3 regions of the Arthrobacter sp. HMSC08H08 genome follow, and region 3 is predicted to be linked to each of the others. Evidence: riboswitches for the same ligand, from Rfam matches in the RefSeq annotation. Region 3 holds a riboswitch; each other region holds the start of a gene.
The links. Region 3 has a riboswitch for S-adenosylmethionine ahead of HMPREF3175_RS07270 (O-acetylhomoserine aminocarboxypropyltransferase/cysteine synthase family protein). Riboswitches for the same ligand answer to the same signal wherever they lie in the genome.
Positions count from the first base shown of each region.

Region 1: it holds a riboswitch for S-adenosylmethionine, as region 3 does, so the genes downstream of both, HMPREF3175_RS06210 (flavin reductase family protein) here and HMPREF3175_RS07270 (O-acetylhomoserine aminocarboxypropyltransferase/cysteine synthase family protein) in region 3, are expected to answer to the same signal.
Region 2: it holds a riboswitch for S-adenosylmethionine, as region 3 does, so the genes downstream of both, HMPREF3175_RS10155 (acyl-CoA dehydrogenase family protein) here and HMPREF3175_RS07270 (O-acetylhomoserine aminocarboxypropyltransferase/cysteine synthase family protein) in region 3, are expected to answer to the same signal.

Region 1 is NZ_KV789394.1:77,599-87,774, forward strand. It holds gene HMPREF3175_RS06175 (energy-coupling factor ABC transporter ATP-binding protein) at 1-547, opposite strand, end outside; gene HMPREF3175_RS06180 (MFS transporter) at 621-1,940, opposite strand; gene HMPREF3175_RS06185 (hypothetical protein) at 2,005-2,739, opposite strand; gene HMPREF3175_RS06190 (hypothetical protein) at 2,898-3,590, opposite strand; gene HMPREF3175_RS06195 (EamA family transporter) at 3,767-4,888, shown strand; gene dnaB (replicative DNA helicase) at 4,951-6,354, opposite strand; gene HMPREF3175_RS06205 (PepSY domain-containing protein) at 6,847-7,479, opposite strand; gene HMPREF3175_RS06210 (flavin reductase family protein) at 7,598-8,122, opposite strand; SAM riboswitch class IV at 8,163-8,276, opposite strand; gene rplI (50S ribosomal protein L9) at 8,474-8,935, opposite strand; gene rpsR (30S ribosomal protein S18) at 8,959-9,198, opposite strand; gene HMPREF3175_RS06225 (single-stranded DNA-binding protein) at 9,269-9,868, opposite strand; gene rpsF (30S ribosomal protein S6) at 9,922-10,176, opposite strand, start outside.
Region 2 is NZ_KV789394.1:417-10,592, reverse strand. It holds gene HMPREF3175_RS05895 (ATP-dependent RNA helicase) at 1-190, shown strand, start outside; gene HMPREF3175_RS05890 (DUF308 domain-containing protein) at 272-865, shown strand; gene HMPREF3175_RS05885 (hypothetical protein) at 950-1,312, shown strand; gene HMPREF3175_RS05880 (CynX/NimT family MFS transporter) at 1,362-2,729, opposite strand; gene HMPREF3175_RS05875 (LLM class flavin-dependent oxidoreductase) at 2,886-4,319, opposite strand; gene HMPREF3175_RS10155 (acyl-CoA dehydrogenase family protein) at 4,309-5,811, opposite strand; SAM riboswitch class I at 5,821-5,907, opposite strand; gene HMPREF3175_RS05865 (MarR family winged helix-turn-helix transcriptional regulator) at 6,080-6,607, opposite strand; gene HMPREF3175_RS05860 (SDR family NAD(P)-dependent oxidoreductase) at 6,820-7,749, shown strand; gene HMPREF3175_RS05855 (amidohydrolase family protein) at 7,908-8,771, shown strand; gene HMPREF3175_RS05850 (acyl-CoA dehydrogenase family protein) at 8,773-9,969, shown strand; gene HMPREF3175_RS05845 (MaoC family dehydratase) at 10,006-10,176, shown strand, end outside.
Region 3 is NZ_KV789399.1:19,979-30,154, reverse strand. It holds gene acs (acetate--CoA ligase) at 1-671, shown strand, start outside; gene HMPREF3175_RS07290 (amino acid permease) at 857-2,296, shown strand; gene HMPREF3175_RS07285 (HpcH/HpaI aldolase/citrate lyase family protein) at 2,306-3,247, shown strand; gene HMPREF3175_RS07280 (M20 metallopeptidase family protein) at 3,288-4,577, opposite strand; gene HMPREF3175_RS07275 (histidine phosphatase family protein) at 4,654-5,313, opposite strand; SAM riboswitch class I at 5,407-5,527, shown strand; gene HMPREF3175_RS07270 (O-acetylhomoserine aminocarboxypropyltransferase/cysteine synthase family protein) at 5,540-6,868, shown strand; gene HMPREF3175_RS07265 (CoA-binding protein) at 6,868-7,380, shown strand; gene HMPREF3175_RS07260 (magnesium and cobalt transport protein CorA) at 7,548-8,654, shown strand; gene HMPREF3175_RS07255 (carbon-nitrogen hydrolase family protein) at 8,697-9,497, opposite strand; gene HMPREF3175_RS07250 (adenylosuccinate synthase) at 9,643-10,176, opposite strand, start outside.

The DNA.
Region 1 (10,176 bases), on a different contig from region 3:
GCACGGAAGCCAACGCGATCATCTGCTGCTCGCCGCCAGAGAGCGCATGCGTTTCACGCTCGTAGAACTCCCCCATCCCCAGCTGTTCCAGAGTCTCGCGGGCTCTCTCAACGCGCTCACCCCGAGGGATTCCGATGTTCTTCAACCCGAACAGCATGTCTTCGCCCACGGTGGGCATGATGATCTGGTTCGCGGGATTCTGGAACACGAAACCGACTTTGCGGCGTACCCTCTTGGTTTCTTTCATCGTGCACGCCCCACCCACCGTGACGCGGCCGTAGGTGGGCATCACGAGGCCGTTGATGAGGCGCACGAGCGTGGATTTACCGGAGCCGTTGAGCCCGATGATCGCGATCCGCTGCTCATCCAAGGTGAGCGAAATATCGTCAAGGACCCGCCGGTCATCGTATTCGACAGAGACGCGCTCCATCTCGATGCGGTTGTCGGCTGTGCTGTCCGCGAGGCTGCGCTGTGCGGGAACGCTCGCTGACAGATCACTCGCTGGCAGATCGCTCGGCGATGGCTCGCTGGTTGGTGGGTTGTTCACTCGGTTCGGCTCACTCGGGTTGGGTTACCCACCTATAGTGCCCCAGATTGTTCAACAATGTCTACATGGGTATCTATCTGCGCTTTTTGAGCGCGGGATCGCGGTCCACTTCCTCCAGCGATTTACCCGCCATATCCCGCATGAGCCACAGCAACACGGCACCGAACAGCACCACGACCGCCGTGGCATAGTACGCCGGGGCATACAGGTTGCCGGTCGCCTCGATCAACGCTGTAGCGATCATCGGAGAGAACCCACCGAAAACCGCGGCAGCGATGTTGTAGCCGATCGCCATCCCTGCGAAACGCCCCAGCGCACTGAACTGTTCTGGGATCGCTGCCGCCGCGACCGCGGACCATCCCGCCGCCGGCACCGCAAGCAAGGCAACACCTGTAGCGGCACCCGCGTTGCCGGAGCCGGCCAACAGCAGGTATGCCGGCAACGTCGTGACCACAAGCACGAGCCCGAGCGTGAGCATCATCGCGCGCCGCCCAAACCTATCTGAAAGCAGGCCTATGAACGGGGTCGCGATAATCGCAGCGACCATCGCAATAGCGCCCAGGTTCAGCGCGAGCTGATTGGAAACCTCCGCCGTGGACTCAAGATAGGTGGGGATGTTGGTGATGTTGAGGAAATACGTGACCGAACCGATCGAGGAAAACAGGAAAGCGACCAGCACCGCTTTGGGTTGGTGCTTCAAAACGTCGATGAGGGGCGATCCTTTGCGCCGCTGTGTAACCCCGGCTTCCTGGAGTTTTTCGAAGGTCTGCGTCTCATCCATGAACCGCCGCAACGGAATCATGACGGCCGCTAACAGCCCGCCCACCACGAACAGGATCCGCCAACCCCAGCTATCCATCTGATCAGCGGTGAGCCACTGCGCTAACAGTGCCGCCCCACCCACGGCAAGGAGGGAGCCGAGTTCAGAGTTCGCTGCAGCCCAGCTCGCGGCGACTCCGCGCCGGTTCTGTTTCGCGGACTCCATGAGGTACACCATGATCCCGGTGTATTCAGCGCCCACCGAGAATCCCGCGAGGCATCGCAGAGCCACCAGCAGGATGCCTGCCCACACCCCGAGCACGTCATAGCCGGGCAGGGCCGCGATGCCGAACATCGCTACCGCCATCAGCATCGCGGAGATCACAAGGGCTTGTTTACGCCCGATGCGCTCCCCCAGATGTCCGAAAACCATGGCTCCCAGCGGGCGGAAGAGGAACCCTGCCGCGCCAACACCGAGGGTGAGCAGGAGCGAGGAGGTATCCCCGTGGAAGAACGTGCGGGTCAGCGAAGTGGATACATAGAAGAAAATCGAGAAGTCGTACCACTCGACGACCGTCCCGAACGCCGCTACCGCAAGCGAGCGTTTACGCCGCTTAGGCGTACGGGAAGCCAACGGCCTGTCCACATCTACCGGATACCGAGTGTGAACAGGCCGTTGGTGCGAAGCGCTGGGCTGGTTATGGGAGCGCGTCGTAAACCTTCTTAGCGTCGCCAACCATCGATACGACGTAGTCGCCCTTTACTGCGTAAACGTATTCGACGTTCGTGCCTGCGAGGTTCGTTGCGAAGCCTGCAGTCTCGTCGAAGCCGAACTTGTCCTTGATCGGCTTGATGGCCACGGTCTGGCCCTGGATCTCGATCTTGCTGCAGACCGAGTTCTCGTTTTCCTTCCGGACCCGCTCCAGAACGTTCTCCGCCTGGTCACCGGAAGTGTACTTGATCACGTTGATGCCCTGCATCGCGACGCCAGACTTGGATGAGGACTGTTGCTTCAGGGCAGTCACAATCTGGGAGCCGTCTTCAACGAGCTCTGCTGCACCGAAGGCGGAAACTGGGCATTCCTTGACAGCCTTGCTGTTACCCAGGTCAGGCTTCTGCAGGTAGGGCTTGAGGTCTGCGACTTGGTAGTCCTTGCCGACGTTCTTCTTCACGAGCTGAACGAAATCACGGTCGGCATCCTGTACGTCCGCAATGCCGTCTGGGGTCTTCTCAGAGCTTTCCGAAGACGACGGGGCTGCGCTCTCGGTAGGCGTTGGGGTTTCCGAGTTCTGTGGCGCGGCCTGCGTGGTCTCTTCTGCTGGCTTTTTGTCGCCGCCATCGTTGCTGGAGCAGCCGACTAGCGCCGCCGCGAGCAGCGAAGGCACAGCGAGAATCGCCAGGGTACGGCGCGCGGTTTTTGTCTTGTTGAGCACTGTGAGAATCCCTACATGTCAGAGGATTGTGTGGAGCCTAGTGAGACACTAGCTGTGCTTAGCCTTGCGCAGATTGCCCGCGATCGCAACATCACTTCTAGGTTGCTAAAAGCTCACCGATCCACTAGGGGCGTTATGAAACCGAAGCGCTGGGTTCGCTATGGCAACGCGTCATAGACCTTCTTGCCGTCAGCAACTACCTCGTCGAGGTCTCCGATCATGATCACCATGAATTGACCCTTCGTTGCGAACAGGTTGTCGATGTCTTCACCCTGGACATCCAGGGTCATCCCCGCGGCCTTATCAAAGCCGTACGTATCCTTGAGCGGTTCAATCTTGATCGATTTACCGTTGATCGGGGTTTCCTTACATTCCGGCTTATCCAGTTCCGAGTTGACCTGATCGAGGGCAGCATTCGCCTTATCAGCCGATCCAAACATGAGCACGGTGACGGCCTTCTGCTTTGGGCCCGACTGCACAGCAGTGACGACCTGAGCTCCGTACTTGGCAAGATCCGCTGCGCCATAGACCGTGGCTGCGCATTGATCTGCGGCTGCGCCGGCACCGACGTCCGGCTTCGACAGCCTCGAACTAAGATCCACGACCCTATAGTCGGAGCTCACATTGTTTTTCATGAACTCCATGAACTTCGGGCTTGCAGGCGACGCTCCGGATGCCGATCCACTGCCTTGTGAATCCTGCGGGGCCGGCGAGTTCTGCGGTGTTGACACCTCAGGGCTCTGAGACTGCTGACCCTGAGACTGCTCGCTCGAGGCGCCTTCCGGGCTCGTCTCGTTGCCGTCGCTCTTATCGCCGCAACCCACGAGCGAGGCTGCAAGCAGTGGTGGCACAGCAATCATTGCTAATGCGCGTCGTACAGTCCTCGTTTTATTAGTCATTGCTAGCCCTTACGTATCGTCAAGCTTCTAGTGAGACACTAGCTTTGCCTACCTTTGCGCAAATTGCCAGTGATCGCAATAAATTTTCTAGGCTGACTTATAGCTCGTCCATCCACTAGGAGGTGTTTATGCAACCGAAGTTCCTTATCGGTCTTCTCTTTGCTTTGGCGTCGTCCTTTGCATTCGCTCTTCCTGGACCGGTGGGGAAAGCGCTCTACGGTTCCGGCTGGTCGCCAGGTTCTGTGACTTTAGTGCGTTTGACCGGTTGCGCGCTCGTCCTCCTAGTGCCCACCTTGATCCAGTTGCGCGGTAAGTGGGGTGAAGTGCGTGCGCACTGGCGGCTTGTAGTCGCGTTCGGCCTGTTCTCGATGACCGGCGTTCAAGCCACGTATTTCGTGGCGGTGGAACGCCTGAATGTCACGATCGCGATCCTGCTTGAGATGACCGCACCCATGATGATCGTTTTCTGGCTGTGGGCCCGCACCAAGGCCCGCCCTTCCGGGCTCACGTTCTTTGGGCTTGCGATCTCGATGATCGGCCTGGTTGCGGTGCTCGATGTGGGCTCGGTCATCGGCGAAGGCTCAGGTTCCCTCGACGCACTCGGCGTGGTCATGGGGCTGGCCTCAGCGGTGTGCCTGGCCGTGTACTTCATGATTTCTGCGAACGACTCGGTCCGGATCCCCTCCACCGCCCTGACGGGGCTGGGCTTCGCGGTCGGCGCCATCGGCACGGTCCCGTTCGTAGCACTCGGTTTACTCCCATGGAAGGCAACCACGGATCCCGTTGCGCTCGGCCAATGGAGTGCACCCTGGTTCATCGCCCACAGCATCATCATCGTCTTCACCGTCGCCGCCTACGTCCTCGGTGTTGTGGGCCTGCGGCTCATGGGTGCCGGCGTAGGTTCGTTCGTGAACCTCACCGAGGTCCTCTTCGCAGCCGTTGTGGCGTGGTGGCTACTCGGCGAGACGCTGGCGAGCATCCAGTTCGTGGGTGGTGCGGCGATCCTCGCCGGAGTCGTCTTCGTCAAGCTCGGTGAGCGCCCACGCGGCCGTTCGCCAATGTCCAAGAAGATGCCAGGCATCGAGCCTCGCCGCCGCGTCAAATGGCGGCCAACACGGAAGAAGAACCACAAACGCAAAGACGGCACGCCTGGCAACAAGACCCAGAACGGCGATAAGGGCCAAAGCCAGAAGAAGGTGCAGGAGGGCAACCAGAAACGGCCTCAACGCCGCGAGGTTACCCCGCTCTAAAGTCAGCCCGCTCTAAAGCCAGCCCCCGCTGATGCGCTGATGTCTCCCGCTCTAGCGCGTTGCTAGATGCCGGCGTCGGCGGATTCATAGGCCATGTTGTTGAAGCGCGAGTAGTGGCCCTGGAACGCGACCACGATCGTCTTGGTCGGGCCGTTTCTGTGCTTAGCCACGATTACGTCGGCTTCACCTGCGCGTGGGGACTCTTTGTCGTAGATGTCTTCGCGGTGCAACAGGATGACCATGTCGGCGTCCTGCTCAATCGAACCGGATTCACGCAGGTCGGAGACCTGTGGGCGTTTATCGGTGCGCTGTTCGGAGCCACGGTTGAGCTGCGAGAGCGCGATGACCGGAACATCGAGCTCTTTAGCCAACAGTTTGAGCGCACGCGAGAACTCAGCGACCTCTTGTTGGCGCGATTCAACGCGTTTACCTGATGACATGAGCTGCAGGTAGTCCAGCACCACGAGCTTGAGGTTGTGTTGCTGCTTGAGGCGGCGGCATTTCGCGCGGATCTCCATGAGCGTCATGTTCGGTGAATCGTCGATGAAGAACGGCGCGTTATTCAGTTGCGGGAGGGTGCGGGCGATCTTGGTCCAGTCCTCGTCGCGCAAGTCACCTTTACGCAGGTTTTGAAGCCCGACGGCGGTCTCAGCTGAGAGCATGCGCATCGCGATCTCGGTGCGGCCCATTTCTAGCGAGAAGAACACGGTGGTCATGCCGTTTTTGATCGCCGCGGAGCGGGCGATATCCAGCGCGAAGGTCGATTTACCGACTGCGGGGCGGGCCGCGACCACGATCATCTGGCCACCCTGGAACCCCTGCGTCAGTTCGTCAAGCTCATAGAAGCCCGAAGGCACACCGGTGATTTCGTCGCCGGTCATCTGCCCTGCGGCCTCGATCTCATCGACCGTGGACTCCATGATCTCTGAGAGCAGCACGTAGTCTTCCGCGGCGCGCCGTTCAGCAACCTGCATGACCTCGGACTGGGCGTCGTTGACGATCGCGTCGACCTCACCGTCGGCTGCGAAGGCCATCTGCGTGATGCGATCGCCCGCGTAGACGAGGCGGCGCAGGATGGCGCGCTCCCTCACGATCTCGGCGTAGAAGCTCGCGTTCGCGGCCGTCGGAACGGATTGGATCAGCTCGTGCAGATAGGCCGCGCCACCGGCACGGTTGAGCTCACCGCTCTTGGTCAGGTGGCTCGAGACGGTCACCGCATCAGCCGGTTCCCCACGGCCGTAGAGATCGGTGATCGCGTCAAAAATGATCGAGTGCGCGGGCTTATAGAAATCCGATGAGCGCAGAATCTCTACACAGTCGGCGATCGCGTCCTGGGAGAGCAACATGCCACCCAAAACCGACTGTTCAGCCGCTACATCCTGAGGCGGGACGCGCTCAGCAAGTGAGGACGCACCCGAGGATGATGCGCCTGCATCGCTGTAGTCGGCGTCGCTGTACTGATCCACTGTGCTCCTTCAACCTGTACTGTCCTCAGGCTCAGTGTAGGGCGAAATAGACACAACACAACCCGAGTTATCCACAGCCCCTGTCGATAGTGTGTGGACTATTGTGGAACACACCGGTGGATATCCACTACTTCTGTGGATAACCTGGGGAAAACATCGCTGTGATTTTGCTTAAAATTAGCTGTATCCCGCGAGATTCCGCGGTTTTTTCTTGTGGATTATGAAGATGCTCTAAAAACTTTTCCCCAACCTTCAAGCACACGTGTCATGTTGACAAGAGGGATATCCACGCGATACATGCCTGAAACGCTAAGTTATCCACAGGTTTGGGCTAGTTACCCACAGACTCGCCCGAGTAGAGGTTGAAGGTTCGCCAACTCACCCTCGCGGAAGGTTGACCGCCCCCACAAATGGGGCTACATGCACATGGGGCGAGCCCGAAAGGGCCCGCCCCACAAACTACCTTGCACTATTGCTTATGCTTTTGCGTGCTTATTTGTCCTTCTTGAGGACCTGTCCGCTCTTGACGTCCACATAGACCGTCACGTCGGCGCCGCCACCCTCTGGGTAGATATCAACTTCCCACATGATCTGGCCTTGCTCCTCGTCAACGCTGACGTCATCGAGGGTGCCTGGGGTGTCCTTGAGCGCGGTCTCGATCGCCTTAGCGATTTCTACCTTGATCGCGTCATATTCGCGGCGGTCATCGCTGTCTACGTCTTCGACTTCATCCTGGTTGGTGACCTTGGATCCGTCAGCGGCTACCTCGAGCTCGTGACTCTTATTGCCCTTGACAACATCTACGCTCCAGCCGCTCTTATCGTCATCCCAGTCGAGGTCAACGGCCTTGCCGCCAACTTCCTTTTCAGCGGTCTCGATCGCCTTGAGAGCGTTCTGTTGGCTACCACCCTTGGTTGGGGCTTGCGCGTTGTTGTCTGCAGAGTCCTTACCATCAGCGTCATCGGCGTCAGTGTTCTGCGCCTGCTGAGTCTCAGTCTGCTGAGTTTGGGTCTGCTGGGCGTCCTGGGTGGGTTCGGAGGTTTTGTCCTCCGTTGGAGCACCGCAAGCGGCAAGAACCAGCGCGAGGGTTGCTACGGACGTGAGGGCTACATGTTTCTTCTCCATGGCCTCAATATACGCAGATCGGGACTCAGATAGCACTGCTTTTTTTGCTCAGCTCTAAGCCAACCTAGATTAACTGCCCGCGTTTGTCCTATGATCAGCGCCTTCCAAACAGCAGGCTTTAGGCGGTTACGAGTGCGCGGTCTGGAAGCTGCGCAAGGTCGCGGAACGTCTTGCCGTGCAGCACGATCGGCTCTCCGTGTTCCTCGCCGTGAGATACAGCGTGGACCTTCAACAGCACGATGGTGTGGTCGCCTGCCGGGACCGTGTCATAGATCGAGGTCTCAAGCCACAGGGCGGCGCGGTCCAGGAACAAAGCACCGGAGTCAGCTAACGTGACGTCGAGGCCGCTGAAACGCTTGGATGCGTCGCGGGAGGCGAGCTGATAGCAGACCTCGCGGTGTTCATCGGCCAGAATCGAGACGCCGAGCCGATAGCCGTGCTTGAGGCGCTGCCATGTGCGGGATTCGTTGCGAACTGAGAAGGATACGAGCGCTGGCTCATATGAGATGCCGACCGCAAAGCTCGAGGAGACCATGCCTTCGTGGTGGCCTCCCACGCGGGAGCAGAGAGCTGCCACGCCTACAGGGAAACGGTCGAATGCCGAACGCAGGGTTGCCTGGTCGATGGTGTGGGTCAGGGACATAGCGATTCATCCTTCGCAAGTATCGGCCGTCCACAATGGCCGGCGCAGCTTGCCGCCGGCATTCCCGACGGCCGAATCGTCACCTGGGGCACCCCACCTACGCGAGAGGGTTGCCGACGGATTAGCCAGGGCCTAAAAATCCGTACTCATGATTCGTGTGTTAAACGATAAACAGTTCAGCGCACGCCGTGCAACTGAATGTGTCATGTAGTTCATTTAATGAGACGAACGCCGCACCCTTTCTCGGGTGCGGCGTTCGTTCACGCCCCTCGCGGGGCGCGTCTCAGACTGTTTCACACGTGAGCTGACACGCGGTTCACATTATGGTTCCGCGCGCTGAGTGCTTGAGTGTTACTTGCCCTTTGGTGCTGCAACAACGTGCAGCGTGGTGTTCGCGAGAACGTCTTCGTGCAGGCGGACGGTGGCTTTGTAGTGGCCAGTGGTCTTGACCTGCTGTGCGATCTCGATGGTGCGCTTGTCGACCTTGCCCAGGCCGGCAGCCTCGATTGCTGCTGCAACGTCGGCCTGCTTGACGGTACCGAACAGGCGGCCGGTGTCACCAGCTTTAACCTCGATGCGGATCTCAGCGTCCTTGAGGCCGTCTGCGATCTTCTGTGCTTCTTCGAGGTTCGCGATGCGGTGGGCCTCGCGAGCAGCCTTGATGGACTCGATGTCCTTCTCGCCACCCTTGGTCCAGGTGATCGCGTAGCCGCGTGGCAGCAGGTAGTTGCGTGCGTAGCCGTCGCGTACTTCGACGATGTCGCCCGCAGCACCCAGGCCGGTTACCTCATGCGTGAGAATAAGCTTTGCCATGTTTCTTCTCTCCTCCTTCTTGCTTAGCCGCGGCCAGCGCCGGAGTATGGAAGCAGGGCAACTTCGCGCGCATTCTTGATCGCCTGAGCGATCTTGCGCTGCTCCTGCACGGTAACGCCAGTTACACGACGAGCGCGGATCTTGCCGCGGTCGGAGATGAACTTGCGAAGAAGGGCGACATCTTTGTAGTCAATGTAGTCGATGTCGGCGGCCTTGAGCGGGTTGGCCTTAGGCTTAGGCTTGCGAATTTCAGGCTTAGCCATCGTGGAGCTCCTTAGTTTGTTTTGGAGCCCGCAGTGTCAGCTGCGGGATGGGTATTGGTTTGAAAACGATTTAGAACGGTGGTGCGGACTGGCCGGGGTTTGCGCCCCAGTCGCTTGAGCCGCCAGAGTTACCCCACGGGTCGTTAGCTGGAGATTGCTGAGGCGCACCCCAGTCTCCGCCGCCGCCCTGGTTCTGCTGGCCGCCGAAGCCTCCGCCTTGGTTGCCGCCACCAAAGCCGCCGCCGGTGTTTCCACCGAAGCCGCCCTGGTTGCCGCCGAAACCGCCTTGGTTACCCCCGCCGCCTCGCTGGTTGCGGGTGACTTGTGCGGTTGCGTAGCGCAGGGCTGGGCCGACTTCGTCGACGTCCAGTTCCCATGCGGTACGGCGGTTGCCGTTCTGATCGTCATAGCTGCGGGCACGGAGACGACCCTGGGCGATGACGCGCATGCCCTTGGTCAGTGATTCCGCCACGTTTTCGGCGTGTTCACGCCATACGCTGCAGCGCATGAAGAGGGCTTCGCCGTCTTTGAACTCGTTGGCCTGACGGTCGAAGATCCGCGGCGTAGAAGCGACCGTGAAGTTCGCTACCGCGGCACCGGAGGGCGTGAAACGCAGTTCCGGATCAGCGGTGAGGTTACCCACCACAGTGATGATGGTTTCTCCAGCCATGATTCCCCTTAGCGTGAAGCGTTGAAACGTGGTTGTGCCCGCTGAGGACGCGCTTACTTGATGCGCTGGTCCTCTGGGCGGATGATCTTGGTGCGCATGATGGACTCGTTGAGGCCCAAAACACGGTCAAGTTCGGATGCGGTCTGTGGCTCAGCGGTGAAGTTAACCACTGCGTAGATGGCCTCAGCCTTCTTGTTGATTTCGTAGGCCATGCGGCGACGGCCCCAGATGTCGATGTTCTCGACGGTTCCGCCGTCCTTGGTGACGACCTCGAGGAACTTGTTGAGCGTCGGTTCAACGGTGCGCTC
Region 2 (10,176 bases), on a different contig from region 3:
CCTCTTCCACCTGCTCTCACCGGCAGGCAGGCCTCTCGCGGTTACCTCGGACCTGCACTCCTTCTTTACCGGCCCATACGCCGACGTCCGAGCGGAAATGCGCGGCCGATATCCCAAACACCCCTGGCCGGAAGACCCACTCACAGCCCAACCGACCCACCTCACCAACCGCAAACTCCGCCAGAAATAAGCACACAATCGGCATCAGATAAACTTGAAAGTTGGTGCCCACCCGCACCCACACACCCGAAAAACAAGGGGAACAAACCACATGGTGGACAGCGCCAGCAACAGCGGTGCCAGCAACACCCGCACAGAAGCAACCACGGAGGACTATAAACGAGTCCTCGCCAAACCGATGCTCTACCGCGGCATCGTCAGCGCGCTCTTCGCACTCGTCGGCGTCTTCTTCAACACCACCCCAACCGTCGGCGCCATCAGCGCAGCCTTCGCCGTCCTCTTCCTCGCCAGTGCACTCTTCTACTGGCCCATCATGCGGCTCTCCCTGGCACCCAGCTACCGCACCGCCGTCACCTCCGCGGTCCTCGCGTGGGCCATCGCCGGCGTCCTCGCGATCATCATGCGCGACGCCACCGGCATGGCACTCGCCGTAGCGTTCGGCTACACCATCGGCGGAGCATCAGAACTCTACGGCGGGCTCACAACCCGCGAAACCGGTCGCCCAAGCAAAGACACCACCATCTCCGGTGGCCTCGGAGTTATCGGCGGCATCATCATGGTGTTCATGACCACCAGCGACGCCCACGGCGTCTTCGGTATGGCCTCCATGATCACCGCGCTCATCGCAGTGCACCTGCTGATCTCCGCAGTCGGGTACATGCAAGACCAACGCCGCGGCAACTAGACTGAAAACACACAACAACACCAGAGCGCACCGAACACAAACCTGTACACAGACCTCGCACGAAACCCGCGTAAAGGAGAATCCGTGGCCAACAAGCCATCCACGTCTGGCTCGAAGCAGTCCGGCTGGAAGCAAAGCGTCAAACCTGCACTCGCGCTGTCGCTGACCTTCGGTATCGTCGCCGGCGTCATCTCCGCATTCGCCGGTGCAGGCGGAACCCGCAACGGCCTCAACCTTCAGATCGGTGCAACGTTCTTCCTCATCGCGTTCGTCGCGGGCCTGCTGGTGATCTCCCTGCTCATGATGGTCGCCAAAGAAAACCCGGACGACCTCGGCAAAGGCTCCGGCGTCAACCGTTCATCCGAACTCACTGACGCCGAACTCGACGCCATCGAAGCACGCGAACGCGCACAACGCGCCCGCGAAAACCGCGAAAAACGAGGCTAATTTCTCCGCAGCGCACCGTGGCCCGCGACCACGGTCCCCAAAACCGCGGCTAATACTCCTCAACGTAGCGCGGCTTAGCTGAAACCAGCCCCGCAACCAACGTGATCACCGCAATACCCAGCATGATCCACAACGAGGCCGTCCACGAACCCGTTGCTTCACGCACCACACCCAAAACCGGCGGAACAGACGCCGCAATCACATAACCGAACGTCTGCGCCATACCCGAGAGCCGTGCAGCTGACATCGGCGTACGCGCCCGCGCCCCAAACAACGTCAACGCGACGGTGAACAACCCGCCCTGGGCAGTACCTATCAACAGCGCCCACAGCAACGCCAACTGTGGAGCCAGCATGGTCCCCGCAAGCACCACAATCACCGTGGAAACCGCCACACCAACAGTAGGCCCCACCACGTCGCGCCTCATCAACCAGCCCGCAACAAGCGAACCCACAATACCGGACGCCTGAATCACCGCAATATGGAAACCGGCGCTCTCCTCAGAAATCCCCGACGACATCTCAATAGCCGGCCACCACGCCAAAATCGAATAAAACAGCGTCGACTGAAAACCCATAAACGCCGTAATCACCCACGCCAACGGGGAACGCAACAAACTCCGCGGACGCGCCGGCGGCGCTGTCTCGGACGCAGGTGCAGGGGCGGGGGACGATGCGGACGCCGGGGTAGCGGGGGAGGCCACCGCATCGGGGGCTTCAGCGCCGGACATTTCGCCAGCGGCCGCGGCGTCAGCTGCTTGGCGGTCCAGGATCTTTGTTCGCCGCATCACATGGTCGGCACGAACCTGCGGAGCGAACACCGCCATACCAATCAAACCGGCGCCCAACGTCAAACCGAGAGCGCCCTGCCAACCCCAACCCGGCAACCCAGCGATCGGGACAGCGACCGCCGCCGCAAGCGCGGCCATGAGCGACTGAAACGCCGAATACACACCCGTCAATGTGCCCGCATGATCCGGGAAATCACGCTTAATCAACGCCGGCAACAACACGTTCATGATCGCGATCCCAACACCAATCAACACGGTGCCGGTCCACAAACCGAACGAGCCAACCCAGGAACGCAAAACGATCCCCACGTTGACCGCAATCAAAGCGCCGAACAAAGAGTGCGCCAACCCGATACGCGCCGCGATCCGCGGCACGATCGGCGAAAACACCGCAAAACACAGCAGCGGCAACGAAATCAAAAACGACGCCGACGCCGCCGAAAGCCCCACGTCTTCCTTAATGCGGGGCAACAGCGGGCTCGCGCTCGTCATCGGCATCCGCAGATTCGTGGCGATCAACAAGATACCTGCGATCGCCAAAGCCGGGCTCACAGCCCTCGCCGCAACGCCCGGTGTCTCAGGGGCCTGAGTCTCACCAGCAGCACTATCCCGCATCGAGTTGCTCATTCCGTAACGTTATCGCCCTTTCCGCGCCGCGCAAGCCGGCAACCGTCACAACACGTCATCACAATCCGCGGCTGCAGAATTACGATGCGGCAGCAGGCTCCGTGGGGCATCCCACGGAACCCGCCCGCCGGCTATGCGCGGCCGGTAGGGAAGCCCTTAGCTGCCAGCTTCCACCAAAGCGCCAGTGCGGAAGCGGGAACCACGATGTGTTTCAGGCAACCAATCCTGCCCCGTCACCGCGGCACGCAACGTCACGGCATCAGTTGCCGCCGCATCGTCGGTGGTATCGGCGTCGGCGCCTTCAGCGCCGGCATCAGCCAACAGGCCCGGCTCGGCCAGCAGGCCGCGGCGCCTCAGCACGGGGCTCACGTATTCAACGAAACGTTCAAGATCAGCCGGCCGCACACCACTACACACATTGAAGCCATCCACGCCGGAAGCCGCCTGCCACGCCTCCAACTGATCTGCAACGCTCTCGGGGCCACCCACAATCACGGGGCCACGGCCACCCAACGTCACGAACGCGGCAATGTCCCGCACGGTCCACTCCCGCGACGTGTCGCCGGAGGTGACCGAGCGCAGTGCGGACTGATTCGCGTCCGTCTCAACCTCGGCCAGCGGTGCATCGGGATCCAGGCCGGCCAAGTCAACGCCGGTCCAGCCCGCGAACAGTGCCAGAGCCCCCTCGACGTCCACGTACTGCTGATAGGACTCGAAGCGGCGCTGCGCCTCCTCGTCGTCCGCGCCCGTCACGACGGTGACCATCGCGAAGGTGCGCACCGCATCGGCGGGCCGGCCCGCGACCTCAAGCGCCTCGTGCAAGCGCTCAATATAGCCGCGCACAACGCTCGGCTCAGAACCGATCATGAACACGGCCTCAGCGTTCTCGGCTCCAAAACGCAAGCCCCGTGCCGAGGCGCCCGCCTGGAACAAGAACGGGGTGCGTTGCGGTCCCGGATGCGTCAGTGACGCCCCATCGACAGAGAAATACTCGCCCTTGTGCTCAGCCTTCCGGACACCCGCCGGGTCCACGAAAACACCCGCATCGGCGTCCTTGAGCACCGAACCCGGAGCGAAACTGCCCTCGAACAGCTTGTACATGACGTCCATGTACTCGTCCGCGCGGTCATAACGCTCATCGTGGGGCAGTTGCCGCTCCAAACCGAGGTTGCGGGCCGCGGAATCCTGATACGACGTCACAATGTTCCAGCCAACCCGGCCACCCGTGAGGTGATCCAGGCTCGCGAACCGGCGCGCCAAGAGGAACGGGTCCTCATACGTGCACGACGCCGTCAACCCGAAACCGAGCCTACGGGTGACCGCAGCCATCGCAGACACCGCAGCGAAAGGATCCAGCAACGGAACTTGAACGCCGCGCTCATGCGAGACCGCGTCGCTGCCGCCGTACACGTCATAGGTCCCCAGCACATCGGCCAGGAAGAGGGCCGTGAAACCGCCTTTGTCCAAGGTTTGCGCCAGGCCGGTCCAGTAGCTCAACTGGTCAAAATCCGCTGCCCGGGATTCCGGATGCCGCCACAAACCAGGGGACTGATGCACCGGCGTGGCCATCTCAAACGCGTTAAGAAGCACGGCGCACCTCACCGATCGCGTTGAGACCCTCCGGGACGGTGCCGTTGACCAGGTAGTCGCCGATGATCCGCTCACGGAACACAATCGGGTTATGCGTCGCGACCGTCTGCGCATTGCGCCAGTGCCGGTCCAGGTTCTTCTCCCGCGACGTGTTCGATGCGCCACCCGTGAGGAACAGGTCAGAGCAAATACTGGTCACGATGCCGGGCACAGTCACGTGCGCGCGCTCAACAGCAAGCTCCGCTTCAGTCAGCAGACGCTGCGCTGTGTCAGTAGCGGCGCCGGTGCCAGCGTCAGTGTTGCCAGTAGCGGCGGCGCCAGTATCGGCGTCACCGTTGCCATCGCCGGTGCCAGCGTCCTCGCCTTCGAGCGAAAGCACGCCCTCGGCGGCTTCAAGCCGCCGCGCAGCCTCAACCACCGCCGACTCCACTACGAAAGCCTGCGCCGAAAGCCGGCCCACAACCCCCAGAATCTGCGGGTCCTCAGAGTGCGGAACACCTAAGCCGGTATTGAAGGAGCGGGTCCGCCGCCGCACGCCAGCCGCCGCATCGTCCACAACGTTGCGAGCAATACCGGCCAATACAGCGAGCAAGACAAGCTGGAACAGCGGCGCCTCAAACTGCGCCTCAGCGCTGCCAGGCACGCGGTTCAAAATGTGCTCGGGCGCAACCTTCACATCGGTGAAACGCGTGGTTCCGGTACCGGTGAGGCTCTGTCCGAAACCATTCCAGTCGTCCTCAAGCTCAACACCCGGGGCGCGCGTGGAAACGACAGCGAACTGTCGACCCTCGGTCGGCGTGCCGTCCGCATCAAGCAGCGTGGCCGAAACCCGGGTATGCGTCGCGTACGCGGTGCCAGTGCAGTAGTACTTAGCGCCATTGAGCACCCCAGTGCCGTCCGCCTGCACAGCCAACGTGGTGTTGAGCGTATTCAACGCATTCCCGCCGATCTCCGTGGACGCGTTACCCACAACATCGCCGGCAAGAACCTTCGCATACCAATACTGGCGGGTCTGCTCATCCTGGTACCGCAGCGTCTCCACGAAACCCGCGTGGGAACGGTATTGATGCGCGATGTTCGGGTCAGCCGCCGCCAGATCGATCAGCAGCTGCACCCAGTCGGTGAAGCTCACGCCCGGGCCGCCGTACTCGGTAGGAACGCGAAGCACGGTGAATCCGGCCCGGTTGAGTTCTGCGATCTCAACGAACGGCAGAACACGATGCGCCTCCCGCTCAGAAGCCCCACTCGCGATGCGGTCAAAGATCGGCCCGAAATGCTCACGCAGCTCTGCCAGGCTTGGCGTGTGGCCGGCCTCCCACGGGGTGACCGGAGCATCTTGGGTGGTGACGTAACGCAGCCCTTCAGCGAAGCTCAGGTCAGCCGAGGAAACCGCGGTGCTGGCGTTGCCGGCGTCGGTGCTGGCTTCCGCATCGGCGGCGATCTCAGCGCCAGCTGCAGGGTGGACAGGGGTGTGCGTGGACAACGATGACACAGTTATTCCTTTCCATCGTTCCTGGCGGGAGCACCGTGCATAAACCGGTTGCTGCGACGTCAACGAGCCAGGTCTCTCAGTCGCTCTGGATGGGTTACAAGCATCATTTCTATAGCCCGGCCTCGAGCTGTGTCAACTGCCCGCCAGGCGACGCGCGTCACAAAACGTCAACAAGAAGCGCCCCCGCGGCGCCTGCATCTAAGCAGGCCCCGCGGGGCGCTTCGTGAGGTCTAGCGGGGGTCAGCAGGCGGGGTTCAGAGACCAGAGTTCAGAACGCGACTTTCTCCAGCAGCCGGCTCAGTTCCTGCCGCTCGTCGGAGGTGAGCGCGGCGAGCACCACGTCGTCGGAGGCCATGGTCAGCGCGCGTGCCCTCCGGTAGGCATCCTGCCCCTGCGGTGTGGCGATGACGATCCGGGAACGACGGTCACGCGGATCCACCTGGCGCTCGACCCATCCCCGCTTCTCCAGGAAGTCCACCAGGTTCACTATCTGGCTTGGGTCCAGGCTCAGGAAGTCGCCGAGTTCGCGCTGGGACGGGTTCACGTCCGCGGCGGCCAGGGCCAGCACGGAGTACTGGCGGACCTTCAATCCCATCTCCTCCTGCAGGACGCGGTTGGCGTGGCTGTGGCCGATGCTGCGCAGCCGGGCCGCCAGGAACTGGACCTGGCCGGCGAGCTCTGACGACGTGAACTCCGCCATGCGCTCGGCCGCAAGCGCTGTGGAGGGGGCGGGGAAGCGCTGGGCGGCCTCAGTCGGGCTATTTGTGGCTCCGGAGGTGTCCTTTGTAGTCGTCATGTGCTTGCTTCCTTGGTCCGTGTACTCGAGGGAGTGATCCGGCTGATCTTGCCCATATAGAGGCTTGTCCCCTGCAGAGGATCGTACTCGAAATGCAAGCCTCGAAAAATAATTGACATTCTCAATTATATGTACTGTCATGGTTCTTGTGTGGTGAACGCCACATTAGGACAGAACCGACATCTAGCACGTCACCACCGAAGGAGAATCCCATGTCCCTCGACGGCAAGGTAGCCATCGTCACCGGCTCGGGCGCAGGCCTGGGCCTCGCCTACGCCCAGGAGCTCGCCCGCCAGGGAGCCTCCGTGGTCATCAACGACGTCAACCAGGAGACCGCGGACGCCGCTGTCGCCTCCATCACCGAAGCCGGCGGCAAGGCCGTCGCCGCAGTGGTCCCTGTCGGCACCAGCGAGGCCGCCGACCAGCTGGTCAAGACCGCCGTGGACACCTTCGGTGGCCTAGACATTCTGGTGAACAACGCCGGCATCCTGCGGGATAAGTCCTTGCTGAAGATGACTGACGAGGACTTCGATCTCGTTATCGGCGTCCACCTCAAGGGCACCTTCACTTGCGTCCGTGCCGCTTACGCATACTTCAAGGAGAACGGCGTGGCCGGGCGCATCGTCTGCATCGGATCGCCGACCGGTCAGCGAGGCAACTTCGGCCAGACCAACTACGCCGCAGCCAAGGCGGGCATCGTCGGCATGGTCCGCACGTGGGCCCTGGAGATGAAGCGCGCCGGAGTGATGGTCAACGCCGTCATCCCAGTGGCGGCCACCGCCATGACCAAGACCGTCCCTTACTTCCAGAAGGCCGTCGAGGCGGACGAGCGCGGCGAGGCCATGCCGTCCTTCTTCCGCCATGACCTCGGCTTCGGAACCGCCGACGACGTCGCCGGCCTGATCGCTTTCCTTTCCTCCCCGGAGGTCGACGGCATCACCGGCCAGGCCATCGGAGTTGGTGGCGATCGCCTGCAGGTCTGGTCCCACCCAGAGCCAGTGGCCACCGAGTACCACGAGGGCGGCTGGGACTACGCCACCATGCAGACCCAAGGCGCCGAGCTGGTCAGGGGCAACCTCCAGGAAGTCGGCGAGAAGATGCCTCCGCTGCCTGCTGAGCTCGAGCCTGAACAGAAGAACTAAGGACAAGCACCATGACCGGAACCCAGGACACGGCTCCGCAGGGGCCAGCCCACGGGAACGACAGCGGCGCCCCTGCCCCCGCCTCAACCTCTGCTCCCGGCCCCGCCCCAGTCCGCTACGAGCTGGGCGTGGACGCCTCGGCCATCGAGGCCGTGGACATGCACGTCCACCTCGAAGTGGACTCGTGCGGCCACAAAGCGCTGCCGGAAGACTTCTTCGAAGCCTCCGCGAAGTACTTCAAGTCCGCGGAACGGACCCCGAGCGTGGACACCATCGCGGAGACCTACCGGCAGCGCCGGATGGCCGCCGTCGTCTTCACCGTGGACGCGCGCACCCAGTTCGGCCACAAGCCGAACTCCATCGATGACCTCGTGGCCGGCTGCGCCCGGAACAACGACGTCCTCATCCCATTCGGCTCCGTGGATCCCCGCACCGGGGCGGACGCGTTGGCCGAGGCCACCCGCCAGGCCGAGCAGCTCGGAGTGCGCGGCTTCAAATTCCACCCGTCCGTGCAGGGGTTCGACCCCTCGGACCGCGAGTACTACCCGCTCTGGGAGCGGCTCCAGGAGCTGGGGCTGCCGATCGTTTCCCACACCGGACAGAACGGTATGGGCGCCGGCCTGCCCGGCGGGCGCGGCATCAAACTGAAGTACTCCAACCCGCTGCTGCTGGACGACGTCGCCGCCGACTTCCCGGACCTGCAGATCATCATGGCCCACCCATCGGTGCCCTGGCAGGACGAGGCGAACTCGATCGCGACCCACAAAGCCAACGTGCACATCGACCTCTCCGGCTGGTCCCCGAAGTACTTCCCGGAGTCCCTGGTCCGCCAGTCGAACAACGTGCTGGCTCGCAAGGTGCTCTTCGGAACCGACTTCCCGCTGATCACCCCGGACAAGTGGCTGGCCGCCTTCGCGGAGCTTCCGCTCAAGGACGAGGTCCGGCCGTGGATCCTCAAGGACAACGCGGTGCGCCTGCTGGGCCTGGACCGTGAGTCCACGACCGAGACGAAGGGAGACTGAGATGGCTGAACCAGTGACCGGAAGCATCATCCCATCCGACTTCTACGGCTACGCCGAGCGGCTGACCGAGGCCGAGCGCGCCGTCATCCTGGACCTCAGGGAACGGCTCGAGAGCACGGTGAAACCGCTGGTCAACCCAGCCTGGGACGCCGCAGAGCTTCCCCAAGAGCTGGTGGACGCCGTCCGCGCCCTGCCGCTGATGGACCCGCCAGCCCTCAAAGAAGCCGGAGAGCCCATCCGTAGGATCCTCACCGGGTTCCGCAACTTCGAGCTGGCCCGCTGCGACATCAACGTCGGCACTCTATATAACGCGCATGCAGGCCTGTTCCGCACGGCATGCACCCTGGGCGGCGGGGAACAGCAGGCGCGGGAGCTGGATGCGAAGATCATCGACTACTCGCTGACCGGCGTGTTCGGGCTGACCGAGCCGGACCACGGCTCCGATGTGGCCGGCGGACTGGCCACCACCGCCACTCATGACCCGGAGACGGACACCTGGGTGATCGACGGCGCAAAGCGCTGGATCGGAGGCGCGACCATCTCGGACGTCGTCGCGACCTTCGCCCGCGACACCGCCGACGGCCAGGTCAAGTGCTTCCTGGTTCCGCGGGACGCCGATGGGGTGAGCATGTCGATCATCCCGAACAAGGCATCCCTGCGCATCATGCAGAACGCCCACATCGAGTACCGCGGGGTGCGGGTGCCCGCCTCGGCCCGGCTCGAAGGGATCAACTCATTCAAGGACGTGGCCCGTTGCTTGCGGGCCATGCGCTCGGACGTGGCCTGGATGGCCGTGGGTGCGACCGCGGGCGCCTATGAGGCCGCGCTGCGTTACGTCCGCGAACGGCAGCAGTTCGGCCGTCCGCTGGCCGGATTCCAGCTCATCCAGGAGAAGCTGGCCATCATGCTCGGCAACCTGACCTCCTCCCTGGGGCTGATGGTCCAGCTCACGGAACAGGAGGAGCAGGGGATCTACAAGGACGAGAACTCCGCCCTAGCCAAGATGATGACCTCCCTACGTCTACGCGAGACCGTGGCCCTAGCCCGCGAGGTCTGCGGCGGCAACGGCATCACCCTGGACACCGACGTGGCCCGCTTCCACGCGGACGCCGAGGCCGTCTACTCATACGAAGGCACCCACGAGATCAACGCGCTGATCGTGGGCCGCGCCGTAACCGGCGTCAGTGCCTTCGTCTAACCACCCTTTTCACCCCTTCCCTGAGAGGACCGCAACATGACCGAGACCACCGCACGCACCGTCGTCGACTTCGACGCCGTCAAGACCATGGCAGGCACCGAGCTGGGCGCCACCGAGTGGCGTGAGATCACCCAGGACATGGTGAACACCTTCGCCGACGCCACCGACGACCACCAATGGATCCACGTGGACCCAGAACGCGCCAAG
Region 3 (10,176 bases):
AGCCCGGCAGCGTAGGCCGCGACATGCCAGGGGTAGCGACCGCGGTTGTCGACGACGAGGGCAACCCGACACCGGCTGGAACCCAAGGCAACATCGTGCTCACCCAGTTCCCGCCCTCGATGGCGCGCACCGTGTGGGGAAACCCTGAACGCTGGTACACCTCCTATTGGAAGGCCTACGCCACATACGGTTGGTTCAGCGCAGGCGACGGCGCGAAAGTCGATGCCGACGGCGACACCTGGATCCTCGGCCGTACCGATGACGTCATCAACATTTCAGGCCACAGGCTCTCAACCATTGAGATCGAGTCCGCGCTCGTGACCGACCCGGGTGTTGTGGAAGCCGGCGTGTGCCCGGTACCGGATGCGAAGACCGGGCACGCCGCGATCGCGTTCGTGGTCCCCGGCGATCAGTCCCTGCTCGGCGCTGACGCGAGCGAGGAGGCCGTCGCCGAGTTCGCGCAGCGGCTACGCGCCACCGTGACCAAGGAGATCGGGCCCATCGCGAAACCGGCCCGCATCATCCTCGTGCCCGACGTACCGAAAACCCGCTCCGGCAAGATCATGCGCCGCATCCTCACCCAGGCCTATACCGGTGAAACACTCGGCGACACCACGAGCCTGCGCAACGAAGAATGCATCCCGGACGTGCTCGCCGCCGCCCGCGGCTAGCTGTATCCGCAGCTAGGCCGTACCAACCGGGGAACTTACCCGCGGCTACAGCAGGAGGCCGCGCCGCAGGAGAAAATGCGTGCTTTGAGCTGATTTGAAGTCAGTTCGTCTAGGGTTAGGCGGCCAGCTCGCCCAAGCCCTATCGCGAATGTGCATTGGGTCACGCATCGTCCTAGTCTCGATGCATGCGTTCTAGCAAAGACACGGCTTCTAACAGCGGCACGGGTTCCAGCGCCGACGCTTCGCCCCGGGTTGAGAAGGCTTCCCTCGATAAAGGCCTGACCGGGCGCCACATCCAGTTCATGGCGCTGGGTTCGGCGATCGGAACCGGGCTTTTCTATGGCTCAGCGGATGCGATCAAGGCCGCCGGCCCGATCGTTCTGCTCGCCTACATCGTGGCGGGTGCCGCGGTATTCATCGTGATGCGCGCCCTGGGCGAGATGGCGGTCCGCAACCCCGTCGCTGGCGCGTTCTCTGACTACGCGACCCGCTATTTGGGCCGCTACCTGGGGTTCACGACCGGCTGGACGTACGTGTTCTGTATGCTCGTCGTCTCGATCGCGGACGTCACCGCGGTGTCCGTGTATATGGGGTTGTGGTTCCCCAACGCGCCGCAATGGATCTGGGCGGCGGCCGTCGTTTTGTTGATCGCGGGCATCAACACCCGGCACGTGAAGGTGTTCGGCGAGATGGAGTTCTGGATGTCGATCATCAAGGTCGGCGCCGTGATCGCGATGATCCTCGGCGGCATCGCGATCCTGATCTTCGGCATGAGCGTGCCGGGTGAGGCGACCCCGGGCCTTCATAATCTTTTCGATCACGGCGGCTTGGCACCTAACGGCTGGATGGGCATTCTGGCGTGCTTGACGATGGTCGTGTTCAGCTTCGGTGGCATCGAGACCATCGCCGTGACCGCGGGCGAGGCTAACGATCCGCACACCGCGATCCCGCGCGCCGTGAACTCGGTTCCGATCCGCATCCTGCTGTTCTATGTTCTGGCTTTGGGTGTGATCATGACGCTGGTTCCGTGGAACCACATGAGCTCGGACACTTCCCCGTTCGTCCAGATTTTCGCGACGCTAGGAATCCCGGCGGCGCAACATATTTTGAATATCGTGGTGCTCACGGCCGCGATCTCTGCGATCAACGCGAACTCGTACGGTGCCGGCCGCATGCTGTTCGGGATGGCACACCTGGGGCAATCCCCACGCGCGTTCACCCGGACCACGGGCAAGGGCGTGCCGTGGGCTGCGGCACTGCTCATGATGTGCGCGCTCACGGTGGGTGTGGTGTTGAACTTCCTGATGCCGGAGTCCGCTTTCGCCGTGGTTGCCTCGGTCGGTGCGTTTGCGATCACGTGGCTGTGGTGCATGGTTTTGCTGTCCCACACCGCGATGCGCATCAAACTACGCCGCGAAGGCGTGCCTAAGGAAGGGCTTGAGTTCCCGGTGCCGTTGTGGCCCATCACCCCGATCTTCGCGGGTTCCTTCCTGGTTCTGGTGATCGTGTTGATGGCGTGGTTCCCGAACACGCGCGTCTCACTCATCGCGGGTGCCGTGTGGATCGCCCTGATTTCGGTGATATATGTTGTCACAACGTGGCTCAAGCGCCGCCAGAGTCAGTAACGTGTGGTCATGGCTCCTACGTTTTACCCTGCACAGATCCCTACGGCGGCCGGTCAGAAGATCGGCCCAGACCTTGCGCGTTCGTGGCTTTTGACGAACGCGGCGCATCCTGACCGTTTCGCTGAAGCCGAGGATTCCGCCGCCGATGTGGTGGTTTTGGATATCGAAGATGCGGTGGCGCCGAAAGACAAGGTTGCTGCCCGTGAAGCCGCGGTTGAGTGGATGACTAGCGGCCACACCGCGTGGGTTCGTATGAACGGTTATGCGACCAAGTATTGGGAAGACGACGTTGAGGCTTTAGCTGCCGCGTTGCCTTCCGCTGTGGGTGGGCCTGTGGCTGAGGGTGGTTTGGCCGGTGTGATCCTCGCGATGGTCGAATCCACCGACCACGTCAACGAGACCGCACGCCGCTTGCCTGGGATTCCCGTGATTGCACTCGTTGAGACCGCGCGCGGTTTGCAGCGCATCGATTCGATCGCCGCGGCGAAGGGAACCTACCGTTTGGCGTTCGGTATCGGTGACTTCCGCCGCGACACCGGGATGGGGGACGGCCCGATGGCGTTGGCTTATGCCCGCTCACAGTTCACGATCGCATCCCGCGCAACAGGCCTGCCGGGCGCGATCGACGGCCCGACCGTGGGTACCACGGGCGTCAAACTCGCCGAAGCCGCCGCGGTCACGAGCGAGTTCGGTATGACCGGCAAACTGTGCCTAGTTCCAGAACAGACCGCAACCGTCAACGAAGGCCTCTCCCCTTCCAGCGAGGACGTCGCGTGGGCACACGAGTTCCTCACAGAATTCGAGGAAGCCGGCGGAGAGATCCGCAACGGCTCCGACCTGCCGCGCCTCTCCCGCGCGAACAAGATCCTCGCCCTTGCGAAGGCCTACAACGTGCAATGGCGCAAGGCATCCGACCCGGCCCCTGCGCCATCGGACACCTACCACTACTGACACGCGTAGCCGCCGCCGGCTTGTCGTTGCGGGCTGATCGTTAATGTGCGAGAGGCCCGCGGCGTAGCGCAAGTTCCGCGAAAAGCCGCACGCTACGGCCCAGCACGCGGTCGTCAAAGATCGCGTGCGGCGAGTGGTTGCCCGCAACTTTCGTGGGGTCTTCGCCTTCCGGGACGGCACCGAGGAAAATGTAGGCGCCCGGTACGCGCTGGAGCACTTCGGAGAAGTCTTCTGAACCGGCTTCGGTGCGCGGCAGGTCTCGGTAGGCGGTATCCCCGAACAGGTCCCGCACGGTTTCGGCAACGTAGTCCACGTGTTCGGCCGAGTTCACGGTTACAGGAAAGTCGCATTCGACCCTGTAGCTTGCGCTCATCCCGTGGGCTTCCGCGATGCCTTTGGCGACGCGCTGCACGGCCGGCACGAGCTTTTCACGTGACGCCGGGCTGAAGGAACGCAGCGTGACCTGGATGGTTGCGGTGGACGGGATGATGTTCGGCGCAGAGCCCGCCTTGATCGAGCCGACAGTCACCACGACGGGGTCGAACGGGTCGAACTGGCGGGTCACCATGGTCTGTAGGCCGAGCACGATCTCTGCCGCGACTGGCACCGGGTCCGCGGCTTGGTGCGGGGCGGATCCGTGGCCGCCTTGGCCGTGGACGGTGATGACGAGGTCATCACATCCGGACTGTATGGTTCCCGGTTTGGAGACGAACGTCGCGTGCGGATAGCGGTCGGCGTACACGTGGATCGCGTACGCCTCATCGACCGGCTGGCCTGCGGCTTCCAGTAGGCCTTCTTCGATCATGGTTTTCGCGCCGCCAGCGGTTTCTTCGGCAGGCTGGAACATGCCTACAACATCGGCGGTAAGTTCATCGCGGCGCTGTGCGAGATACAGCAGCGTGCCCACCAGGCCCGCGGTGTGCATGTCGTGGCCGCACGCATGCATCTTCCCGGTTTCGGTGGGCGAATATTCAAGCCCGGTTTCTTCGGTGACCGGTAGCGCGTCCATGTCTCCACGCAACAGGACTACGGGGCGGCGCGTACCTTCAGGAAGCGGAGCAGCACCGCGCAGAACAGCGGTCACGGAGGACTGCGCCTTCCCGGTGTGCAACTCGATCCCCTCGGTTCCCTCGAGCGCATCCAGCACCGCGGCCTGCGTCGTGGGCAGGTGCCGGTCCAGCTCGGGATTCGCGTGCAGATAGCGGCGCAACCGGACGATGTGCCCGTTGAGTTCCGCCGGGATCGGTTCTTGCGCCGCCGGATGTACCGCCGGAAGCTGTTGCCCCGGTGCTGACGTGTTTCTCGCTGATGTACTGGCGGTGCTCATCATGGGTGTCCTTGGCTTAGCTGGTGTCCGTGAACGGCGTCACAGTCAGTGTAGTGGGTGGCTGTGATGCAGCGCCGGGTTAGGAAAGTGCGCTGCGGATGTGGTGCAGGTGCGCTTCTTGGGCTGGGGTGAGGTAGCGGATGTCGCAGTTGCGCAACCCCGGATTGCTGATGTTCCACTCGTCCAGGGTGTTGAGCAGGCAGCGGGTGGTCGAGCCGTGGGATACGGCGATGACGCGTTGGCCTGGGTTGCGCTGGAGCGCTTCGGCGAGCGCTGTAGCGCTACGGCGGCCGGCGTCTTTGGAGCTTTCGACGCCTTCGAGGATCCCGAGCTCTTTACCGCGGGCTTCGACCTCTTCGACGTTGGGGAGGTGTGCCGGGAAGAGGTAGGTGAAGGTTTCTTTGTCGAGGTCGCCGTAGGCACGGCCTTCGTAGGGCCCGTATGAGCGTTCTTTGAGCCCGGCGACGACGCGCGGCGCCTCAAGTCCGAGGTGTTCAGCGATGATCTCCGCGGTTTCGCGCGCCCTGAGTTGCGGGGAGGTGAGGATGACGTCCCACGGGCTACCCCATCGTGATGTCGCGTCAGCCGCCAGGGTTTCCGCCGCGGCGCGGGCTTGTTCGATGCCGGTCGCGTTGAGGGGGACGTCCGCGCTTCCTTGGAAGCGGCGTTCTTTATTCCAGTCTGTTTGCCCGTGGCGGACCAAAGCGAGAGACGGGACGTGGTGAGGGCTGGTGCTCATATCCCCAGCTTATGCCGGCCGCACTGTTCCCGGCGCGCCTTAGTACGTCACATGCGTTTGCCCTGGCTCGAGGCGAGTGCGCATAATGGTGGCTGACCATCTAGAGCGGTCGAGGGACCTGGCCCTGTGACGCCGCAGCAACCATCGCCACAGTGTTCACTCATGTAGCGTTCACTGCTGCAGCGAATGGTGCTCATGCCGGGATCGATGGAGTTGAAGGAGTTCCATGTCTTCTGCCGACCGTCAATTCGGTTTCCGTACCCGTGCCCTGCATGCGGGTGCCACCCCTGATTCGGAGCACGGTTCGCGTGCCGTCCCGCTGTATAACACGACGTCTTTCGTGTTTGAAAACGCGGACGATGCGGCAACGCTGTTCGCGCTGCAGAAGTACGGGAACGTGTATTCGCGTATCGCTAACCCTACGGTTGCGGCGTTCGAGGAACGCGTCGCGTCCCTTGAGGGCGGTATCGGCGCGGTCGCGACGTCTTCGGGTATGGCCGCTGAGTTCATCACGTTCGCCGCGCTGTGCCAGGCGGGCGATCACGTGGTCGCTTCCTCGAAGCTCTACGGCGGGACCGTAACCCAGCTGGATGTCACGCTGCGCCGATTCGGCGTGGAGACGACGTTCATCGACTCGACCGAGGTCGAGGACTTCGCGGCCGCGATCCAACCGAACACCAAGGTCCTCTACACCGAGGTGGTAGCGAACCCATCCGGAGTCATCACCGACATCGAAGGTCTCGGCGCTCTCGCCCACGAACACGGGATCCCACTGGTTGTGGATTCAACCCTGACCCCGCCGTACATTTTCCGTCCGCTGGAACACGGCGCGGACATCGTGATCCACTCGGCGACCAAGTTCCTGGGCGGCCACGGAACCACCCTGGGCGGCGTCGTCGTTGAATCAGGCCGTTTCAACTGGGGCAACGGCAACTTCCCATCCATGACGGAGCCGGTGCCTTCCTACGGTGACTTGTCGTGGTGGGGCAACTTCGGTGAATACGGTTTCCTCACCAAGCTACGCAACGAACAGTTGCGTGACATCGGCGCATCGCTCGCCCCTCAGTCCGCGTGGCAGTTGCTCATCGGCATCGAAACCCTGCCGCAGCGTATGGATGAGCACATCGCCAACGCCCGTGAGGTCGCGCGTTGGCTGGCTAACGATGACCGCATCGAGTGGGTCTCCTACGCCGGCCTGGAAGACCACGCCTACCACGAGCGCGGCAAGCAGCTCTTGCCGAAGGGCGTGGGCTCCGTGTTCAGCTTTGGTGTCAAGGGTGGGCGCGACGTCGGGGCTGAGTTCATCGCGAACCTGCAGCTGGCAAGCCACCTAGCCAACATTGGTGACGCGAAGACCCTCGTGTTGCATCCGGCATCCACAACGCATCAGCAGCTAAGTAAAGAACAGCTGATTGCGGGCGGGATCGGCGAAGACCTGATCCGTATTTCGGTGGGCCTTGAAGATGTTGAGGACATCATCTGGGACCTCGACCAGGCCCTGGAAGCCGCCGTGAACGGTGCTAGTGACGGTGCTGCGAACGGGGAGGAAGCGTAATGAGCAACGAAACCACCACAACAGAGGCCAACAGTGCGTGGGTTGGCCCATCAGCCCCGCAACGGTTGAACCTGCTGCGTGCCGCCAAGAGCATCGCGATCGTGGGCGCCTCCACGAACCCCGCGCGTGCCGCGTATTTCGTGGCGACCTACCTGCAGTCCTCCGCCCCCTACAAGCTGTACTTCATCAACCCGCGAGCCACTGAGCTACTCGGGGAGCCCGTGTACCCGAGCCTCGATGACCTGCCGGAAGTGCCCGACATCGTGGTTGCGTTCCGCCGTAACGAGGACCTCCCGAGCGTCGCTGAGGACGCCGTGCGTGTGGGCGCGAAGGTGTTCTGGGCACAGTTGGGCCTGTGGAACGAAGAAGCCGCGCGCATCGCTGAAGCCGGCGGGCTCGCCGCGGTCATGAACCGTTGCGTCAAAATCGAGCACGCACGCTTCCACGGCGGCCTCCACCTTGCAGGCTTCGACACCGGAGTCATCTCCTCCAAACGCCAACTGCGCGCATAACGGTTGCTGTTGCGTCGCTGCGCGGCACGATCGCGCACCGACGCTTGAGGCGCCTGCGCGGCGGCGCGGTGGCGACCGCGTGACCGTCTCACCGCGGCGCCGCGGGGTTGAACGTCCAGCGCGTCGCGGTGGCCGGGAACGGGTGGAACTGGTGCCAGAATAGAGGCATGTCTGCTCGCAACAAGATCCGCTCCAAACTCGGCCTCCCCCTCGTTTCGGGACGTGCCAGTCATAAGCGAACCCCCGTTGCGCCGCCGACCCCGCACGTGGTGAAAGACAACATCCGCGCAGTCTCATTCGATAACGAAGGCGCGTTCCCGCTCACCGGCGGCCACACCATCGAAACCGCTGGCAGGTATTCGGAAGAACACCCTGACCAGGTCGTCGTGATCTCGATGGATAAGCCGACTGACCAGCAGATTGAAGACCTCGCGGAGGCCTGGGATCTTCACCCGCTGCTGCTCGAGGACCTGCAGGCCCCATCGCGGCGCGCTAAAGCCGAACGTCAGGGCGACACCCTGTTCGTCGTGACTCACTCTGTTGCCTATCAAGATGACATCGAAGAGGTCGTTTTCGGCGAATTCAACCTGTTGATGCGAGGGAACCAGGTAGCGGTTTTGTGCCAGGATCAGGCCGCGGTGCGAGCCTGGCAGGCGAAAGGTTTCCGGCTCGAACACCGCTTCGGCGAACAGAACGAGCTACTCAAGCACGGCCCGGAAGCCGTGCTGCATGCAGTGCTCGATGCGGTCGTGGACGGATACGGCCCCGTGCTGCGTGGCCTCGAGACTGACAAAGAAGAGATTGAACGCCAGGTGTTCTCGGGTGACCCGGCGGCTGCCGAGCGTATTTACCGCTTGTCGCGCGAGATCATCGAGCTACGCCAAATGTCCAACGGGTTAGCGACCGTGATCCGCCGCCTGTTGATCGGAACCACCCGCTATGGGACCGACACCGAGTTGCGTATGTACCTCGATGACGTCTCTGATCATCTCTCCCAGATCATCCCCGACATCGCCGAGCTACGGGACGCGCTGAATCAGATCCTGCAGGTCAACGCGACCTTGGTCTCTCAGCGGCAAAACGAAGACATGAAGAAGATCTCCGGGTGGGCGGCTATCATCTTTGCGCCCACGCTCATCGGTGCGATCTACGGCATGAACTTCACCAACATGCCCGAACTCGAATGGACCTACGGCTACCCGCTCGCGCTCGCGGCCATGTTTGGATTCGCTCTGTTCCTGTTCATCGTCTTCAAAAAGAAAGACTGGATGTAGCGGCGCTGGCTAGCCCTGCCGCGGCTAGCCCGCGGTCAGCGATCAGGCCTTTGGCGCGTCGACCCCTACGCGGCGGTTCTGAAGAACCGGCAGGTATTCTCGCACGCTCTTGACCTTCTTGCGGCCCACTTTGCCTGTGACCAAACCGAATGGCTCGTCCTCAAGATAAGCGACAGGCTGGGCCAGCGGATCCAGGATGACCGAGTAGCCGATCGTCTGGTTCGAGGCCGTACCGGCAGCCGCAACCCATACCGTGTTCTCCACAGCGCGGGCCTTCAGTAGCGTCTGCCAGTGGTCGATCTTGTTCTCGCCCTTATACCAAGCCGCTGGAACCAACAGGACATCAGCGCCAGCCAACGCAAGGTTGCGCGCGAGCTCGGGGAAACGCACGTCGTAGCACGTCATCATCCCGAACGTCAGGTTCCCGTACGTGAACGTAGCGACCTGGTTGGGGTCGCCTGCAGAAATACGGTTGGATTCCTTGAACGTGAACGCGTCATATAAGTGGATCTTGCGGTACGTCTCAAGCTCCTGACCATTCGCATCCACTGCCAAGACCGTGTTGTACGGCTTGCCGGTTTCGTTCGGCTCATAACCACCCACCACAACCGCGATGCTGTGGCTCGCCGCAATCAAACCGACCTGGCGGGCGAAACGCTCCCACCCCTTCTCAACAAGCCCAGCGAAATCATCGCCAGCCTGGACCAGCGAAAGCATCGACTCCTCAGGGAACACGATCATGTCCGCCTTCTCAGAGGCGGCCTGCCGCGCCAACTTATCCAACGTTTCGAGGTTTTCGAAGACATCGGCGGTCGGGCTGAACTGGCCAAGGGAAATCTTCATCGCGTTCTCCTTGCTGTCTGCAACAAGCGGTGTGAGCCCTACTCTACACACCTTCGGATAAAGCACAGCGTGCATAGAAACAAGGTTCTATGCACGCTGGCTTCAGATGCTACTAGCGGTCTCTTTCAAGGCCGGATGAGTGAGCTCAGTTGTCTTCAACCGGGCCGATCAGATCCCGCACCACGATGCTCGCGTCACGGTCCGGGCCTACCCCGATCGCGGAGAAGCGACAACCCGACATCGCTTCGAGCGCTTCAACGTATTTGCGGGCGTTTTCCGGCAGGTCATCGAGGCTCCGAGCCCCTGAGATGTCTTCGATCCAGCCGTCAAAGTATTCATAGATCGGCTTGGCGTGGTGGAACTCGGACTGCGTCATCGGTACCTCGTCGTGGCGCACCCCGTCCACGTCGTAGGCGACGCATACCGGGATCTTCTCGATGCCCGTCAGAACGTCGAGCTTGGTCAAGAAGTAGTCGGTGAAGCCGTTGACGCGGGACGCGTAGCGAGCCATAACCGCGTCATACCAGCCGGTGCGGCGCGGACGGCCCGTGTTGACGCCGAACTCGCCACCCACGGTGCGTAGGCGCTCGCCCATATCGTCGAACAGTTCGGTCGGGAACGGGCCAGCACCCACGCGGGTGGTGTAGGCCTTGATGATGCCGATCGAGCGCTGGATGCG